2 linked regions of the Limnospira fusiformis SAG 85.79 genome follow. The protein of the gene in region 1 interacts with the protein of each later gene in a pairwise test. Links are inferred from orthologs where the notes say so. Each region holds a gene or a part of one and is shown in the gene's direction. Other genes may lie near its edges. The genes, in order: HFV01_RS29225 and HFV01_RS00395.

Region 1 (8,442 bases):
GACGCTTCACCTTGGCAACCATATTGGAAGTCTCGAAGGTGGGCCAAAAAATCCGGCTGTGTTATGGGATGGCCAGGGATGCGATCCAATCAACCAAGGGGTTGAAGTCCTCACCGGGTAGTCCCCACGCCCATTTCAGCTCTATTTCATACCCGAAGGTCTCGCACCATACTTGGTATTATACCGTATTGCCGTAAAATGTTAACCTAATTTGAGATTAAATCATGCTCCCACAAATTCAATTTAATGGGATTTCTTCGACTGCCAGCACAGAAACGCGGTTCTGAACCTACAGTCCCTAGATCGAAAAAGGCATTTAGGCTATGGGGTAGCCAGCCAGGTTTCGGTGTGTGTTCTGGAGGCAGCACACAACCACATTGGTCAACTGTCAGCTAGATCATCGGTTCCAATCAGCCTTAATTCCTCGATCGCCAATTGGCTAATTGCTCGGTGAATTTGAGCCGCGATCAGGTCCCAGGAGTTTCCCCCCAAGTATTGCCGTTACAAAATCGGGCATTTGGATTGGTGGCTAATTTAACACAAGTATACAAAGCTGGGTGAAACTTGGGACATTTAATTTATCAGCCAAAATTAATTAATTGTTCAAGATATACCAGAGCATATCATCTGTGGTACTATAACAGTAGGTTTTTGTGGTTGCCGGATCAGGTCTGGGCAAAACTAAGTAACTAAACATTGTGATCAGGTGTAAGTGATGGCTGTTGCGTTTAAACCCCGCCGCCCCAGTAAACGGGTCGAGGTGAACCCTTTTGTTGTAGTCCAAAATCCTCACAATGTGGTTTCTCTCGATCGCATTCGTCAGAACCGGGTCAAACCGGCTCCCTACTCCCGACAGGAACCTCCCATCAGCACCATAGAGGCTCAAACTACAGTGGTGGAAGTTCTGCCCAGGACGCAGGAACTACCCCTATGGTTAAAATCTCTAATTACTGTTAAACAACTGTCATCGATCGCAGCCTGTGTTTTGATGGGGGGTGCTATGACTTTCTATGGGCTGAAGGTTTATGGGGAGTCTCGCTGGACAGGACAATATCCGAGACTAGAACATCTGCGACAACAAGAGCAACAACTGCGCCTGGCTAAGGAAATACTCAAACATACTATTGTAGAATCGGCCGGTGACCCTGATGCGGGTTTGGAAATTCCTACCCCTGATAATATTATATATGTGCAACCAGCCCCTCCGCGTCCAGCTACGGGGCGAGAACTTTCCTCGATTGTCAATCCTCCCTGGTCTTCGCCTCCTCAAACAAATCGGCCTTTGGCTTATTAGCAGTCAGGTAATGCTTCTCGACCCATGATAGGAGTGCTTCTGGGACAATGGCGCGTAAAGATCGAACACAGTTGGTTAATACTAGCAGGGTGAAATAGCCAATGGCTTCTTCTGATTATTCTTCGGGTTCGAGTCGATCGCATGAATCTGGTTTTTCTTCCCGTGGTAATCGTCAACCATTACGGGGCAGAATCAAGAAGCGATACAGCCAAGGCGACACTATGCGATCGCCAGGTTCTGCTAGTGTTTACCATCCCCCAAAAAATCTAATCTCTAAACCCTCTAGCAGAGTCTCCCACAGGAGGCCAAAGCCGATTAAGTCCGCTAAATGCAGTCCGGTTCGCCTGTACTTGGTGTGGTTAATCCTACTGGCGGGAATTTTCGGGCTAGGTATTCGCATATTTCATCTGCAAATCATCGAAGGTCCTTTTCTGCAAGAAAAAGCTGAATATCAGCAACAACAGCGTTCTCTACCGTTTATTCCCCGTCGTCCCATTAGCGATCGCAATGGTACAATTCTGGCTTTTGATCAGCAGATATATACCCTGTATGCTCACCCAGTTTTGTTTAAAAGCCCGCCGGAGGAAATCGCCCAGCAACTAGCCGGAGTAGTGGTAAGGACTGATCTAAGCAGTCCCACCACTCAGGAACTGCTGAATTTATTTAATGTAGCCCAGAGTGGTCTAAAGGTGGCGGATGGGTTATCAGAACAGGTGAGGCGCAGGATTCTCCGATTACAGATTGATGGCTTAGAATTAGTTCCTGAGCGGCGGCGACTTTATCCCCAACAAAATTTAGCTGCTGATGTTGTCGGTTATGTAGACAAAGAAGGCCGAGGTCAAGCCGGAGTTGAGTATAGTCAGGAAAACCTGCTTAAACGTAGTATGCCTTCCCTGCTGTTCCAACGGGCGGTAAATGGCGCATGGGTTCCCTCTCAACTGGCTGGGGGTTTTATCCAAATGGATGACCTAGAATTGCGGCTAACCATTGATTCTCGTATGCAGCGCATTGTCCGCAGCACCCTAGCGGAACAGGTGGAGGCTTTTAACGCCAAACGGGGAACTGTGATTGTTATGGATGCCGAAGATGGTTCTATACTTTCGTTGGTGAATGAGCCTTCTTATGATCCTAATCATTACTATAAGTTTGACAAGGAACTATTTAAAAATTGGGCTTTGACGGATTTATATGAACCCGGTTCTACCTTTAAGCCGATAGCAGTGGCTTTAGCTTTAGAGGCTAAGGCGATCGCACCAGATAGTTACATTAATGATGAAGGTAGCATTCAGATCGGACCTTGGACTATCTCTAATGCTGATTATAGTTCCGCAGGTGCTAGGGGCAATGTGTCGATTACCGATATCGTCAAATATTCGAGTAATATCGGCGTGGTGCGGATTGTGCAACGCCTGGACCCAAAAGTTTATTATCAGGGTCTACAGCGTCTAGGTATGGGGAAAGTCGTTAATGTTGACTTACCCTTTGCGGCGACTGGTCTGCTGAAAAGTGCTGAAGACTTTGTGAATGTACCGATTGAGATTGCTACCAGTTCCTTTGGTCAGGGATTGTCGATTACTCCTCTGCAATTAGCCCAAATCAATGCTACTTTAGCCAATGGTGGTAAGTTGGTAACACCCCATGTCGTACAAGGGTTGTTTAATAGCCAGGGACAGTCCTACTTGCAAACTTCCATCCCACAACCGGAGCAGGTTTTTTCCGCAGAAACCGCCCAAACCGTTTTGGAGATGATGGAAACTGTAGTTACGGATGGGACTGGTAAAAATGCCCACATTCCCGGATATCGCATTGCTGGAAAAACCGGAACTGCTCAAAAAGCTAGTTCTACGGGTGGTTATTATCAGGGGGCTTATATTGCCAGCTTTGTTGGTATTATCCCCGTGGACAACCCTCGCTATGTAGTTGTAGCGGTAGTGGATGAACCAGAAGGGGGAAGTGGTGGATTGGTGGCTGCTCCCATTGTTAGGTCAGTAATGGAGGGGCTGATTAAAGTTGAACAGATACCCCCATCTAAGTTTTAGTGGGACTTCACCAGGCTATATGATTAAATTTGAACATCCATCGACCTGATCATGTCATGAAGCTAATATTTTTAGGTTCGGGTTCAGCCTTTACCGTGGGGGCTGATAACTTTCAATCTAATATGATGCTGGTAGCAGAAAATAATCGGAAACTGTTGATTGACTGTGGGAGTGATCTGCGACATTCTCTGTATCAGTTGGGATGGTCTTATCGAGATGTTACTGATATTTATATTAGCCATATTCATGCTGACCATACGGGAGGCTTGGAATATATGGGGTTTACGACTAAATTTGACCCTAATTGCTCACGCCCTAAACTTTACCTGAGCCAAGAACTGGTTGACCTGGTATGGAATAATTGTCTGGCGGGAAGTATGACTTCTATTGAAGATGATTTGGCTACATTAGAAACCTATTTTGATATTGAACCGATTTCTCCGGGGTCTGGTTTTACTTGGGAAGGGGTTGATTTTACTTTGGTTCCTACTATTCATATTCAAGACAAATATCAGGATGTTCCTAGTTATGGTCTGAGTTTCTCCGTGGGGGGAGTTGAGGTGTTTTTGACTACGGATACTAAGTATTGTCCGCAAAAATTGCAGGGTTTTTATGAAAGTGCTAATCTGATTTTTCATGATTGCAATACGGCTCCAGTTACTGGGGGTGTTCATGCTCACTATCAGGAACTTATCACCCTACCCGACAAGATTAAAAATAAAATTTGGCTGTATCACTACCCGCCAGGTTCGCTGCCTAATCCTCAACAGGATGGCTTTCAAGGGTTTATTAAACGGGGGCAAACTTTTGTTTTTGAAGATGGTAAATTTTTGGTAGAAATGCCAACTAAATAATGGGGGTAATGGGTGATAGATAATGGGTAGCACACCGCCGCCCCTGGTCTGGGGTGGATGGTGTCCATGGCCCTAGGCTTTTTTCGGCAATTGCTGAAATTCCAGAAAAGAATCGATATACTCGTTGGAAGCGTCGAATTTAACAGCATGAAACATAACCCCAACCCCACTTCGGAGTTCTCGGAGTCGGCGGAGGAAATTCCTAATCAATTTGATATCATTGTGGTGGGAAGTGGTGCGGCTGGACTCTATGCCAGTCTTTGCATTCCGCCTCATTTGCGCGTCGGTTTAGTTACTAAAGATAGCCTGGGAAGTGGCTCTAGTCCCTGGGCTCAGGGTGGCATTGCGGCGGCTATTTATCCCCCAGATACGCCAGAATTACACCTGGAGGATACTTTACAGGCGGGGGCGGGATTATGCGATCGCCAAGCTGTACAGTTTTTGGTAGACCATGCGGCGGAGGCGATCGAGTTTTTAGTGAATTTGGGTGTGGACTTTGACCGCACTGGAGAAAAATTAGCCACTACCCTAGAAGCCGCCCACTCTTATCCCAGGGTTCTCCACTCCCGCGACACTACGGGAAGGGCGATCGTTGATGTCCTCATGGCTACGGTATTGAAACGCCCTAATATTCAGGTGGTTTCTGGGGCGATCGCTTTAAGTATATGGCAAAATCCTCAAACTGGGCGTTGTCAGGGTGTTAGTGTCCTGTATCAAAGTCAAATTCGCTGGCTACAAGCTAAGGCTGTCGTATTAGCCACTGGTGGCGGCGGTCAAGTTTTCGCCAAAACTACTAACCCTGAAGTTAGCACCGGAGATGGCATTGCGATCGCATGGCGAGGGGGGGCTGCGGTCCGAGATTTAGAATTTTTCCAATTTCACCCCACAGCCTTAATGAAACCCGGCGCACCCCATTTTTTAATCAGTGAAGCTGTGCGAGGAGAAGGGGCTCATTTAATCGATCGCCAAGGGCGGCGTTTTGCCTTTGACTATCACCCAGCCGGGGAATTAGCCCCTAGAGATGTCGTGAGTCGCGCCATTTTTATGCACCTACAAAAAACCTCAGATCACCCCGCTGAGGATAATGTGTATTTGGATATGCGACCCATACCACCAGATCAAATTCGCCATCGTTTTCCGAATATTATTAACGTCTGTCAACATTGGGGCATTGATGTCTTTAATGAACCTATGCCTGTGGCTCCTGCTGCCCATTATTGGATGGGAGGTATTACCTGTGATTTAATGAATCGCACCTCTATGCCAGGGTTATATGCCATTGGAGAAACTGCCAGCACCGGAGTTCACGGCGCTAACCGTTTGGCTAGTAATTCCCTATTGGAGTGTTTGGTTTTTGCTTCTCAATTATCCAAAATTGAAATGGATTTGACTGACCATAAATATATCGATTATACACCTTCCATGATATTGGTGCAAGGTAAATCTGATTATGCTCAAGAATTAGAGAAAATGGAGGAAATTCGCCACAGTTTGGCGGCTTTGATGTGGGAAAGTGCCGGAATTTGTCGGACCCAAACCGTCCTAGAAGCAGCTATCCCCATTGTTTTAAATTGGCGCAAGGAGTTGCAAAAATTACAAATCAGTAAATATTTGCTGACCATGAATCCTCGGCAAAATATGCAGTTATTATCTCCTGAATCGGGCAAAACTTTGAAAGCGTTGGCGGAAACTTTCAACCTGTTAGATATCGGATATTTGATTCTGCGAAGTGCCACTTTTCGCAAGGAAAGCCGAGGGGGACATTACCGCCTAGATTACCCAGAAACTAGCCCAGATTGGCAAATTCATACTGTGAATCGGGTTAATCTACCGACGAAATGATTAACCAGGATTAGCCATCCCATTAGTAGGAGAGGGTTAATCCATGGCGATACTCATTTAGGAGTCGATTAATCTTGGGCGGTCACATTCTCATAAACCCCCTTATCTCGCTTGACTAGCTTGGTAAACCCCGCATTTCTGTAATCAGCATTAGAAGTGGGAATAGACAGCATGGGTGAACTCAAGAGGCGACGGACGGGTGCATCTTCTGGGGTATCCCCCACTTCACAACCCGCTAACTGACAAACCTCGCCCCAGGTTTTCACCTCCCGATTGATACTGTGCATCACCTCAATCTTGCGGTTATTGCTAGGACACAAATAATCGTAGATTGGCATAGCAGTTTTCTCAAACAGATAAAGAAGCCCTATATTCATTTTTACCATAAAAACTTAAAATTTACATAAAATTTGAACGACACGGCCCTATTGATGATAATCTATGTCGTAGCGATGAAGCCCCACCGGGGTTAGGGATGATTTACGGACTCTGGTGGGTCTCAACCCTGGTCTGGTTGTCTGAGATCTAGTTTTAAGGAGAAATTTAGATGAGTGATTTTAAGCCTACCCCGGAGACGGATTTAACCACTACTCAATTATTAGACCGATATCACATTAATGATACTAGCCTCCTCAAAACCTGGGCAACACTGCACGGATTAAATGGCAATCGTAGCACCTATTCCCCTCAAGAAATCGATTTGCTGGATCATGTTCATCATCACCTTCATAATTTGGGGATGACTATTGATGAATATCAAAATCTACTTAACCGCCGTCCTTATCGTACTAATTATCAGCCTCCACAACCTGTTAATAATTCCTCTCATTCCCCCAATTCCTCGGCGGAAACTACCCCGACATCTGATGATGAAATGGTGGATGGTGCGGCGGCTACCGTTGACCTGTTAATGGCTCAATATTCCGAGGCGATCGAATGTGTCGGAGAACGCATTGCCGAACACTTTATTGATGAATTAGATGCCTCGGTTATGCGACATTTGGCGAAAAAAGTCCAGGAACGTCAGGCGATGAAATCTGGTCAGCCTAATCGTTTTTTGCGGACTATTCAATCGGTTTTAAAGCCTAGCAATAATCCCAGGTTGACTGATGCTAAATCGGAACCCTGGGAAATGGAAAGTAATCATCGTTTGGGATAAGTTATGATTAATCAGGCTGATATCCCTAAAAACGTCGATGGGGAATTGGCACTGTAGACCATCGATTTGTCTGATTTTCTAAACGTGCTAATCTCCAGATTCTACCTTGGGCTTGTCTTTGTAGGTAAATCTGAAATCGGTTCTGCTGTTCCCGCCACCAGCGATCGCTAAATTTAACACTCAGGTTATAGGTTCCCTCAACTTTAAATCCTTGGAGGTTGTTAATCATTATTGGTTCCATATTCGAGATGGCTACCCGTGTGATTTTAAATGATTGGGGAGACCTGGCAAAATCTGATTGTAGCTTGAGTTGTTGATGGATTTCTTTAATCTGTATGGTTAGGGCTTGTTGAATTAAGGTGGGTGTTGGTGTTATTCCCACCGGAGAACATCCCCATAACGTCAATGCTAATAAAGGTATAATTACAGTGATTATAGGTAATTTCCTGGTAGGGGTAAATTTTCTAACCCACAGGCGATCGCTCATTTTAGCCCAAAATTTCTCAATACTGTTTACAGACTGGGATCTGCTCCCATCATCTTACCCTGGAAAATTGCCTAAAATTATGTTATCATATAACAGTGATCATCACCATACCATCCATAAAATGAAAACCACAACCCCTAGGCGGAAGGTCGCCAAATTAATCAACATTTTAGGGCTATTTATGGCAACAGTGGCTATATTGGTGTTTGCTGCTAGTGAACCCGGAAAAGCGAGTAACTGTTTAAATTCCAGCCATTGGGTAGCCGCCTATAATAACCGACAAGTTAATCATACACATATTTTTTGTGGGGAGCTGAATCAACGGGGGAGACTGGTAGGATTTCATTCGCGTCCTGGGGGAAGAAATCCCTCCACTGTTGCCAGATTTAACATTACCCAACCCGCCAATAGTCAGGGTATTTACGCAGGAGAATGGACTTATCAAGGGTCATCTCAAGCCACCAAATTTTCGACTATGTTTCCCGATCGCTGTACTCCCACACAGGTAATTAACTCCATTGCTCACGCCGCCGACAATAGGATATCATGTCCTTCTAACGCTCCTAATTGGGCTTGGTGTGGCTATAATAGCCCTAGCGGCGGAGATAATCGGTTTTGTCAGGCTAATGATGGCAGCCAATACGTCGTCGTTGGGGCTACTAATTCAGATGGTAAAATTAACACAGGATTTCCTTTAAGGTTGTCAAGATGAGTATGGAAACTAATTGGGACTGGTCAGAGTGGAAACAACAAAGTAACGCCCACCG
Region 2 (8,526 bases), 6.2 Mb from region 1 along the record:
AGTGTAAGCGCATGGTGCGAGACGTTCGGGTATGAAATAGGGCTGAAATGCCCGAAATAACTACCCGGTGAGGATTCCAGCTCCGAATCTGGATATAAGGAGACCTCTCCTGACCATCCTCATAACTGGTTATATGTCCCGACGCTTAGGGAACTAAGCAAGGCAGGGAACTCAAGGTCATAAACGAACTGAGAAATCAGGGAGTAGAGAGTAACGGCGATAGCCACCCCCAGTTTTGGAAATCATAACTCCAGGATTGAAGCGGGGAACGGAAGGCGTGAGGTAGAACCTACTACCAAGACGCGACCACTGCCAACCATCTATGATTAGGAAGACCGAATGTCCGACTTGAACCATCGTAATACACTAGCAGCGAAATAGGTTGACACGCTGCGCTCAAAAGGGCAAGGGGAAAAGTAGGGGGTTCGTGCGACTACCTACACAGACCTTTAAAAGTACCCCGGCGGAGAGGACAAATCTAACGATGGAATGCCCATATAATCGGAACGTTGTAACCCCTCTAATGCTCTGCCTATAAACAAGTGAGTAATGCTATTCACAAGGCAGTAGTGAAAAATGTAAGCGCATGCTTAGAGGGTGAAGGATGTGACCAGAAGCTAAAGCCCAATTGTCATGGTTGGGATATGCCCACAGGTCACGGTGGGGATATAGATACTGCGGTCAGTAAGAGTATAATGGCGAGGACGAGTTTAAAGACTACGTGGTGCATATAGCTCTGAACATCGAAGTAGAAAGCAGGTCTCTTGATTCTGCTCCTTTGACAAATAGGGTATCCACACCAGGAGCCGTGTGATGGGAAACTATCAAGCACGGTTCTGAATGGGAGAGGGTGAAGGTGACTTCACTCTCGACCCCTAACCCCATAAGGGGAAAGGATGTGACTGAAAGCCAATGCCTAACTGTAATGGTTGGGATATGCCCACTAGTCACGGTGTGGATATAGAGACTGCGACAAGTAAGAGTGCTTATGACGTGAGCGAGTTTAAAGACTACGTGGTGTATATAGCTCCCAAAGTTGAGGTCATAAAGCAGGGGGTAGTAACCCTGTTCCTACTGATAATAGGGTGTTCACATCAGGAGCCGTGTGCTGGGAAACTCGCATGCACGGTTTGGAATTGGAGTTGGAGGGGGCGACCTCTCTTTCGACCATACCAAATCGCCTGGTTCCGACGATTACACTTGTGGACGGGGTGCTGCCGACAGTCCCGGACGAAGCCAGAAATAAACATCAAGATCCGGCTATGTCCGGTTTTGTTTAAGTTTTATAGAGCATAATTTAATGAGACTCAAGATTCAGGCTGTAATCATGATGATCGCGCCATTAGGATTTATCACTGGTGCGATCGCCGCTGACTCTGATGACTTACAGAGGCTTCTAACTACCAATCAATGTCCTGGCTGTGATCTGCGGGGAGCCGACTTGTCAGCCGCTCAACTTTCCGGGGCTAATCTTTTTCAAGCCGATCTGGGCGGCGCTATCCTCCGACAAGCAGATTTACGCAGTGCTAATCTGCAAGAGGCTAATCTGTATAATGCCGACTTGGGGGGTGCGAGTTTAGCTGCTAGTAATTTGTTTAAGGCTAATCTCCACCATGCGAACCTACAAAGGGCTGATTTGCGTGAAGCCGATCTCGGTCAGGCTATGCTGGGTCGTGTAGACTTGCGGCGGGCTGATCTTAGGGATGCTAATCTATTTCAGGCTAACCTCGGTCAGGCTTATCTGGAAGAGTCCGATTTGATGAATAGCAATCTCCAAAGGGCTTTTTTATTTAGGGCTAATCTGGAACGTGCTAATCTGACCGGGGCTAATTTGCTGGGAGCAGATCTGCGGGGTGCTAATTTTTCTGATGCCGATCTCACTGGTGCCAGTCTGGTGGGTGCGGCCTTGAATGATACTAATATCAATCGTGCCCAACTGTCTAATACAAACTTGTCTGGTGCTTTGTTACAGGGAACAACTCTCGGTCCGGTCGTGTGCATTATTGATCAATCTGTTAATTGTGCCGCTCCCCCTGCGCCACCACCTCCCTTGCTTCCGGCAGATTTTTGGGACGATTAATCTCCTGAGATAGGGGTTTTTGAGTTTTTATCTGGCGATCGCTTTTCAGAATCGGGTAATGTGAGTATACTAAATGTGGGGTCTAAAAATCCCCATATCCTCTAAACTCGCTAAACCTAGGGTTAGCTTCTAAACATCATGAGTGCCCAACCTCTATTAAAGTTTGAAGTCCAGACAGCTGCTCAATTGGCAGAAGATCTGCGATCGGCGACAACCTGGCGTGAAGTTGAGGCACTCACCCAAAACTATTCCCATTGGAAACGTGAAGCCTGGAAGTTACTCTCTGAAGCTGAACAGGAGCGGATTAAATATCTTAAACATTGGCAGGATCACCCAGTAGCCCAAAAGTTTCCCCCCGGTTCTCTGGTGCAACGCATCAATAGCAGCACAGAGAGGGTGGGTAAGGTCGTTAACTACTGGAGTGCATACGGTGTCGATTATGTAACTTTTCAGGTGGAGCAGGATATTGATTGGTGTCGGGCTAGTTTTCTGCAATTGGTGAACCCAGAAAAATCAACCGCCTATTAGGGTAAATTGCCACTCAACCGGATTTTATCTAAGCTACAATAGCCCAAATCCCCTGCTGATCTAAATTTATCCTGAATGCGCTTACGCTATCTTATTCCCTTTTTCGATCCTAGTTCCCAGAATTGGGCAACAGAACCTCGCCTGCTGCGCTGGTTAACCTTTGTGTGGCTATTTGTCGGTCTCGTGGCGATGTTTTCTGCTTCCTATCCTAGTGCATTAGCTGAACATGGGGATGGTTTGTACTACTTCAAACGCCAGCTCACATGGATGTTAGTGGGGATGGTAGGATTTAACGTGATTGTTAATACCCCTGTGCGGGTCGCGTTACGGACTGCTCAGTGGGGATTATTCGCGGTGATGGGGTTATTGTTTCTTACTATAGTCCCCGGTTTGGGAACTACTATCAACGGGGCGACTCGATGGCTGTCACTAGGCCCAATTCTCATTCAGCCTTCGGAATTAATGAAGCCATTTCTGATACTACAAGCGGCGCGGTTTTTTCCCCGCTGGGAGCGGTTGAGTTGGCGATCGCGACTAACCTGGTTAGGGATTTTTCTGCTAATTTTGTTGCTCATTTTAGCCCAACCCAACCTCAGCACCACCGCTCTTTGTGGTATGACATTATGGTTAATCGCCCTCGCCGCCGGACTTCCTTTTTTGTATTTGGGCGGTACTGCTGTTGGTGGGTTAATCTTGGCTACTATTAGTATTAGCCTACGAGAATACCAAAGGAAGCGGGTTCTCTCGTTTATGAATCCCTGGGCTGATCCCGTTAATGATGGCTACCAATTAATTCAGAGTCTACTAGCTGTCGGTTCTGGCGGTCTTTGGGGCGCTGGTTTGGGATTATCTCAACAAAAGTTATTTTATCTGCCGATTCAGTATAGCGATTTTATTTTTGCCGTTTATGCCGAAGAGTTTGGCTTTGTTGGCGGGGTGCTGCTTTTGTTGATGCTAGTCGCTTATGGGACTCTTGCCCTGAGAGTCGCTCAATTAGCCAATAATATTGAACATCAACTGGTAGCGATCGGAGCCATGGTCGTCATGGTGGGACAGTCTTTGCTGAATATTGGGGTAGCTACTGGGGTACTACCAACTACTGGTTTGCCTTTACCCTTATTTAGTTATGGTGGAAGTTCCATGATTGCTAGTTTAGCAATATCTGCTTTATTGATTCGGGTAGCCCGCGAAAGCAGTGAAGCACAGGTTATTCCCATCAGGCCTCTTGCTCAAAACAGGGGTTGACAAGTAGCGCGGGATGATGCTATGTTATCCACGTAATGTCTATTTTATGATTTCTCTGTTTGCATTAATAAAAAAAAATTAAAAAAGTCCCATTATTTAAATACTACCATAGGTCAGCAACAAAAGCAACCCTCCCGAAACCCAATCGCGGGTGGGGAGTGATTTATTTACAAAACTTAACATAACTAATTAATTTTTAACTATTTGACTGTTGAGATGGGGGAATTAGACAAAAAATCAGGACATTGTGGGTTTAAGGGAAGTTTGATCCAAAACTCGGTTCCTTTGCCAATTTCTGACTCGCACCAAATTTCCCCACAGTGGCGGGAGACGATAATTTCACGACTTATATATAACCCTAAACCCGTACCTTTACCGATTTCTTTGGTGGTAAAAAATTGCTCAAAAATTTGGTTTTTCGTGGTTAGGTTGATACCCTTAGCATTATCGGCAACCATGATCGTGATCTGTTCTGAATTAGCCAGGGTTTTAATTGTAATTAACGGCTGAGACTGTTGGTTGTTGTGTGTCCAGTCCCCTACTTCATCTAAGGCATCAATGGCATTGCTGATCAAATTCATAAACACCTGATTCAGTTGACCTGGGTAGCAGAGGATTGACGGTAGTTTCCCATAGTCTCGAATCACTTGAATCGGCGGACGTGATGGTGTGGCTTGTAAGCGGTTTTTCAAGATGAGTAAGGTTCCCTCTAAACCTTCTTCCAGATTGACTTTTAGCATTTGGTCGCTGTCTTTGCGGGAGAAGTTACGCAGCGATCGCACAATTTGAAAGAGTCGATCTGAACCCAATTTCAGGCTAGATATAACTGTCAAAAAATCCGTCTCTAAAAACTCTAAATCTATGGAATCTATGTATTCTTGAATGCGCGGATCGGTCGGGGAATAAATATCTTGATAAAGCCGAGTGAGTTCTAGTAGGTCTTTGCTATAGTTTTCCACATGGGCTAAATTATGAAATATCGAGTTAACGGGGTTATTGATTTCGTGGGCTAAACTAGCCATCATTTGCCCCAATGATGCCATTTTTTCCGATTGAAAAAGCTGTGAATGGGTGTGTTTAAGTTCCTCTAAAGTTTGCTCTAGTTGCTGTGCTTGAGCTTGAGCGATCGCGGCGGCGGAACAGGCTTGTTGATAAAGTTGAATTTGGGTCTGTTCAAGATCTAGTTGTTCGATTTCACTTTCCCGTTGATATTGCGCTACTACAGCATCAAGAATAGATAGCAATTCATTGGGGGCAATATTGGTAATATAGTCAAGGTGAGGATGGCTCGGTGTTAAGTCAGAGTCCGCAGTTGTGGCTAAAGTTCTGACTGCTAAAATATACTCGCGGATGCGTTTATCTAAATTTAGCGGCTCTCGGAAATACATCGATCGCACTATAGCCGAAGGAGATGTTAATAAATTCATCTCACTATCACCGTAGAGTAAACCTTTATGCGATCGCTCCATCAGAGTAATATCTTTAATCAAAGTTTCCCGAATCACCTCCCTTTCGGCTGGGTCAGAAGTAGTAACTAACTTGAGGCTAAAAAAAGCTGTTCTCTGGGAAAGCATCCGCTGACGACCACTGACATTCACCACCGCCGCATTCACCTTCCGGGTGGTGTTAATTTCTTGCAGGTCAAAATAACTCTCAAATTGTTTCATTAATATAAGCAGGGATAGATTTACTGATTTCATCTTTCCACCCTCCTGGCGACTCTCCCTATACCTGTACTCAGGAAATCGCCAATGACAGGAAAAGAGGGGCAGAATTTTTCTGGCATCCTGGTTTCTCCTAAATTAGTTTAGTGTGCAGGTTTTTTTGATGGGAAACTTGCCCAACCCACTCCCACTTATGGGGCAATGTTAGCTTTCAGAAAATGTTATTTTATCTGGTTACCTCAGAAACACTAGCTTCACCCTGTATACTTGTTTAACTACTGACGACAGAGCCAGGAACTAGCTACCTATTCGGTGGGTGTCCTGACTCAAACAACCTTAATGGTTATTTGACAATCAGAGTTTTTTATTTAGTATCTCAAGTTACAGATTATCAAATTATTTAAAATTCACGACTAGACCATAGCACAAAAATCGGCTTTTGTTTGTGAAAAAAAAAGTTAAATTTTTCGACCATTACAGAGCAGTTCAGCAGAAGATAGCCTAGTAGGAGCTAGGTTCAACATAACTTGACAGTTTCAGCCAGCCCCTACATTTACCTAAAGCCTGGTGGCAGAATAATGATTATTTTTTAAGATCACGAGCCATGTTACGGAACATATCCAAACTGGAGTCAGCACGACGACGATCGCTTTTCACCTCTGGTGCTGGAGATTCAGTAGCTTTAGGCTGGGTCATTTCCATCGCTGGTTTAGCGGTAGCTTTAGGAGCCTCGAAAGGTTTTCCTCCCGACATTTTAGGGAAAGACTTTTTAACTTCTAAAGGCTTACGCATATACTCAATATCGCCTAAACTCTTGGCGCTATCGGGATCAAGATAGAAAGAACTTCCTTGAGTTTTTGTTGTTTCTGATTTGCGACCAAATAAGCCTCTAATAAATCCTGACATAGTTTTTTCCTAGGTGGGGTGTTGGGTATATGTTAAATTTTATCAAAAATTGTGTTGATTATGATAATTTTTTACGGATTTCTCAATGCACGCTCATCAATGCCCACTTTATGTAAAGTTTGGTGAAAAAAAATTTAAGAAATATTACAAAAAAAATTTTTTGCTCTGGGGTGGTGGCTTTCCTGGCTGATTTGTGGTATTATTTTTAACAATGGAAATGTTGACATTTTTTTGGTAATTGAATAGATTACCATTATTTAAATACATATCTGTAGCTTACCATTAATTACCCCCACTTGTCAACCCTGGGGCGGGGCGTTTTTTTTAAATTGATGAAAAAATCAACTTAGTTAACAGGAGAATTTAATGATCCAAGTTTAGAGTCTGATAACGAGTTTGTAGTTGATTAATGCTGTAGAGGGACTCCAAATTAAGGCCAGCATTTTGATAAAGTTCAGCCCCCCCTTGATGGCGATCGACTAAAGCGATAACCTTATCAACGCTGTATCCAGCATCAGTAAGGCGTTGTACAGCTTTGAGGGCAGATTGTCCAGTAGTGACAACATCTTCGAGAACTACGACGTTAGCGCCGGGGGATAGTTCGGGTCCTTCGATGTAGGCTTTAGTTCCGTGTCCCTTAGCTTCTTTTCGGATAATGAGGGCGGGTATAGGTCGATTTTCGTAGACAGAAACGACACTAACGGAGGAAACCATAGGATCAGCACCGAGGGTAAGCCCGGCGACTGCTTCTGTTTCCAGGGGAAGTAATGGTAAAATCAGGCGAGCGATCGCCACCGACCCAGCGGGATGTAATGTGACCTGTTTACAATTAATATAGTAGGAACTCTGCTGACCAGAGGAGAGAACAAAATCCCCTTCTTGATAAGCGAGTTGACACAAAAGGTCAAGTAGCCACGATCGCAGGGTATCTAAAGCTGCACAAGAGGCATTGAGATCGCAAAGAGCAGGGATTTCTGAAGGGTTAGTCATAAAGGAGGGAAAAGGTAGGAAACAAATCTGTAATCACTCCATCTGATCGTACACTGGGAGAGACCATCTGATCAAACAGATTCACCAAGGTTAATGCCATGAACAGAATTTTATTACAGAGTATCAGTGGAGTGTTAGGGGTAGCGATCGCCTCATTCGTGTGGGTTGAGGGAGTTGTGGCGCAACCGAGAACCCGTTTCCAGCCTTTTGCGGAAGACTTTAACCAGGCGGCGACCCGCAGTTCTGGGGATGCTTTTAAAAATCAATCCCTGATGGGTCAACTTTCGGTATTCTTCGGGTTAAGCTATCCCTGGCCGGGTGCTATTAATGGTTTTCCTGAAAGTTTGATTGCTGATGATGCCAGACGAGTGAATCAACTGTATAGAGAGAGAATGCTCCAGCAGACCCTAAGCGGTCCGACTATCCGCACTGCCGATCTAGCGAACCCATACAACACCTCAATTTTGACTCAACCTTCTGTGATCAACGAGTTGTCTAACGACACTCCGGGGGGATTTTTGTTTAATCCCTAATGGGAGCGAGTCCAGTTTTTGATCAGGTGCGTCATCAAAGGTTAATGACGCACCTGCAAAGGGACTACTGAGAAACAGCTTGATTGTTTTGTTGAGATGCGATTTTCTGAGTCAAAACTTCCAAGGCTTTGCCATATTGAGGATCATCAAGAGTGCCAATTTTGTCGCGGTTTTCGCGGAGGATATCTCGCTGTTGTTCGGTGAGTTCAACGATCACATCAGGCTTAATTCCCTCATGATTAATGTCACGACCATTAGGGGTAAAATATTTAGCGATCGTGACCGCCAAACCGGAACCGCGACCCACGCCACGAACGGACTGAACTAGACCCTTACCAAAAGTGTTAGTTCCGACCAAAACGGCGCGGTTGTTATCTTGTAGAGCGCCGGATAGAATTTCACTAGCACTAGCGGAACCGCCATCAACAAGAATCACCATAGGCTTATCAGTGAGGGCGCGATTATTAGCGCGTTGTCGATCCATTTCTCCCTGACGATTAACGGTAGAGACTATATCGCCTTCTGTTAGCCACATACGGGCGATTTCAATACTAGCATAGAGCAGACCGCCAGGATTAGA

What was found.
Region 2: the proteins of HFV01_RS29225 (region 1) and HFV01_RS00395 interact in binary tests that used the Escherichia coli proteins (3 or more experiments, as listed by UniProt). The link is inferred for Limnospira fusiformis SAG 85.79 from one-to-one orthologs.

What each region holds. Positions count from the first base shown.
Region 1 is NZ_CP051185.1:6,245,343-6,253,784, forward strand. What follows is about bases 979-3,864. They hold HFV01_RS29225 (peptidoglycan D,D-transpeptidase FtsI family protein), read left to right. Parts: upstream 979-1,395; coding sequence 1,396-3,333; downstream 3,334-3,864. Other genes in these bases: HFV01_RS29220 (hypothetical protein), read left to right, coding at 979-1,294; HFV01_RS29230 (MBL fold metallo-hydrolase), read left to right, coding at 3,390-3,864. In the rest of the region: more of HFV01_RS29220, read left to right, coding at 716-978; more of HFV01_RS29230, read left to right, coding at 3,865-4,187; nadB (L-aspartate oxidase), read left to right, coding at 4,254-6,029; HFV01_RS29240 (FmdB family zinc ribbon protein), read right to left, coding at 6,098-6,367; HFV01_RS29245 (hypothetical protein), read left to right, coding at 6,577-7,188; HFV01_RS29250 (hypothetical protein), read right to left, coding at 7,214-7,675; HFV01_RS29255 (EndoU domain-containing protein), read left to right, coding at 7,797-8,387; HFV01_RS29260 (hypothetical protein), read left to right, coding at 8,384-8,442. UniProt on the Escherichia coli protein: Essential cell division protein that catalyzes cross-linking of the peptidoglycan cell wall at the division septum. Required for localization of FtsN.
Region 2 is NZ_CP051185.1:73,348-81,873, forward strand. The notes cover bases 1,799-4,768. They hold HFV01_RS00395 (FtsW/RodA/SpoVE family cell cycle protein), read left to right. Parts: upstream 1,799-2,683; coding sequence 2,684-3,853; downstream 3,854-4,768. Other genes in these bases: HFV01_RS00385 (pentapeptide repeat-containing protein), read left to right, coding at 1,799-2,080; HFV01_RS00390 (hypothetical protein), read left to right, coding at 2,219-2,608; HFV01_RS00400 (ATP-binding protein), read right to left, coding at 4,054-4,768. Also shown: HFV01_RS00375 (hypothetical protein), read right to left, coding at 178-357; HFV01_RS00380 (hypothetical protein), read left to right, coding at 1,122-1,280; more of HFV01_RS00385, read left to right, coding at 1,328-1,798; more of HFV01_RS00400, read right to left, coding at 4,769-5,553; HFV01_RS00405 (hypothetical protein), read right to left, coding at 6,100-6,423; pyrE (orotate phosphoribosyltransferase), read right to left, coding at 6,787-7,413; HFV01_RS00415 (hypothetical protein), read left to right, coding at 7,512-7,946; carboxyl-terminal processing protease CtpC, read right to left, coding at 8,011-8,526.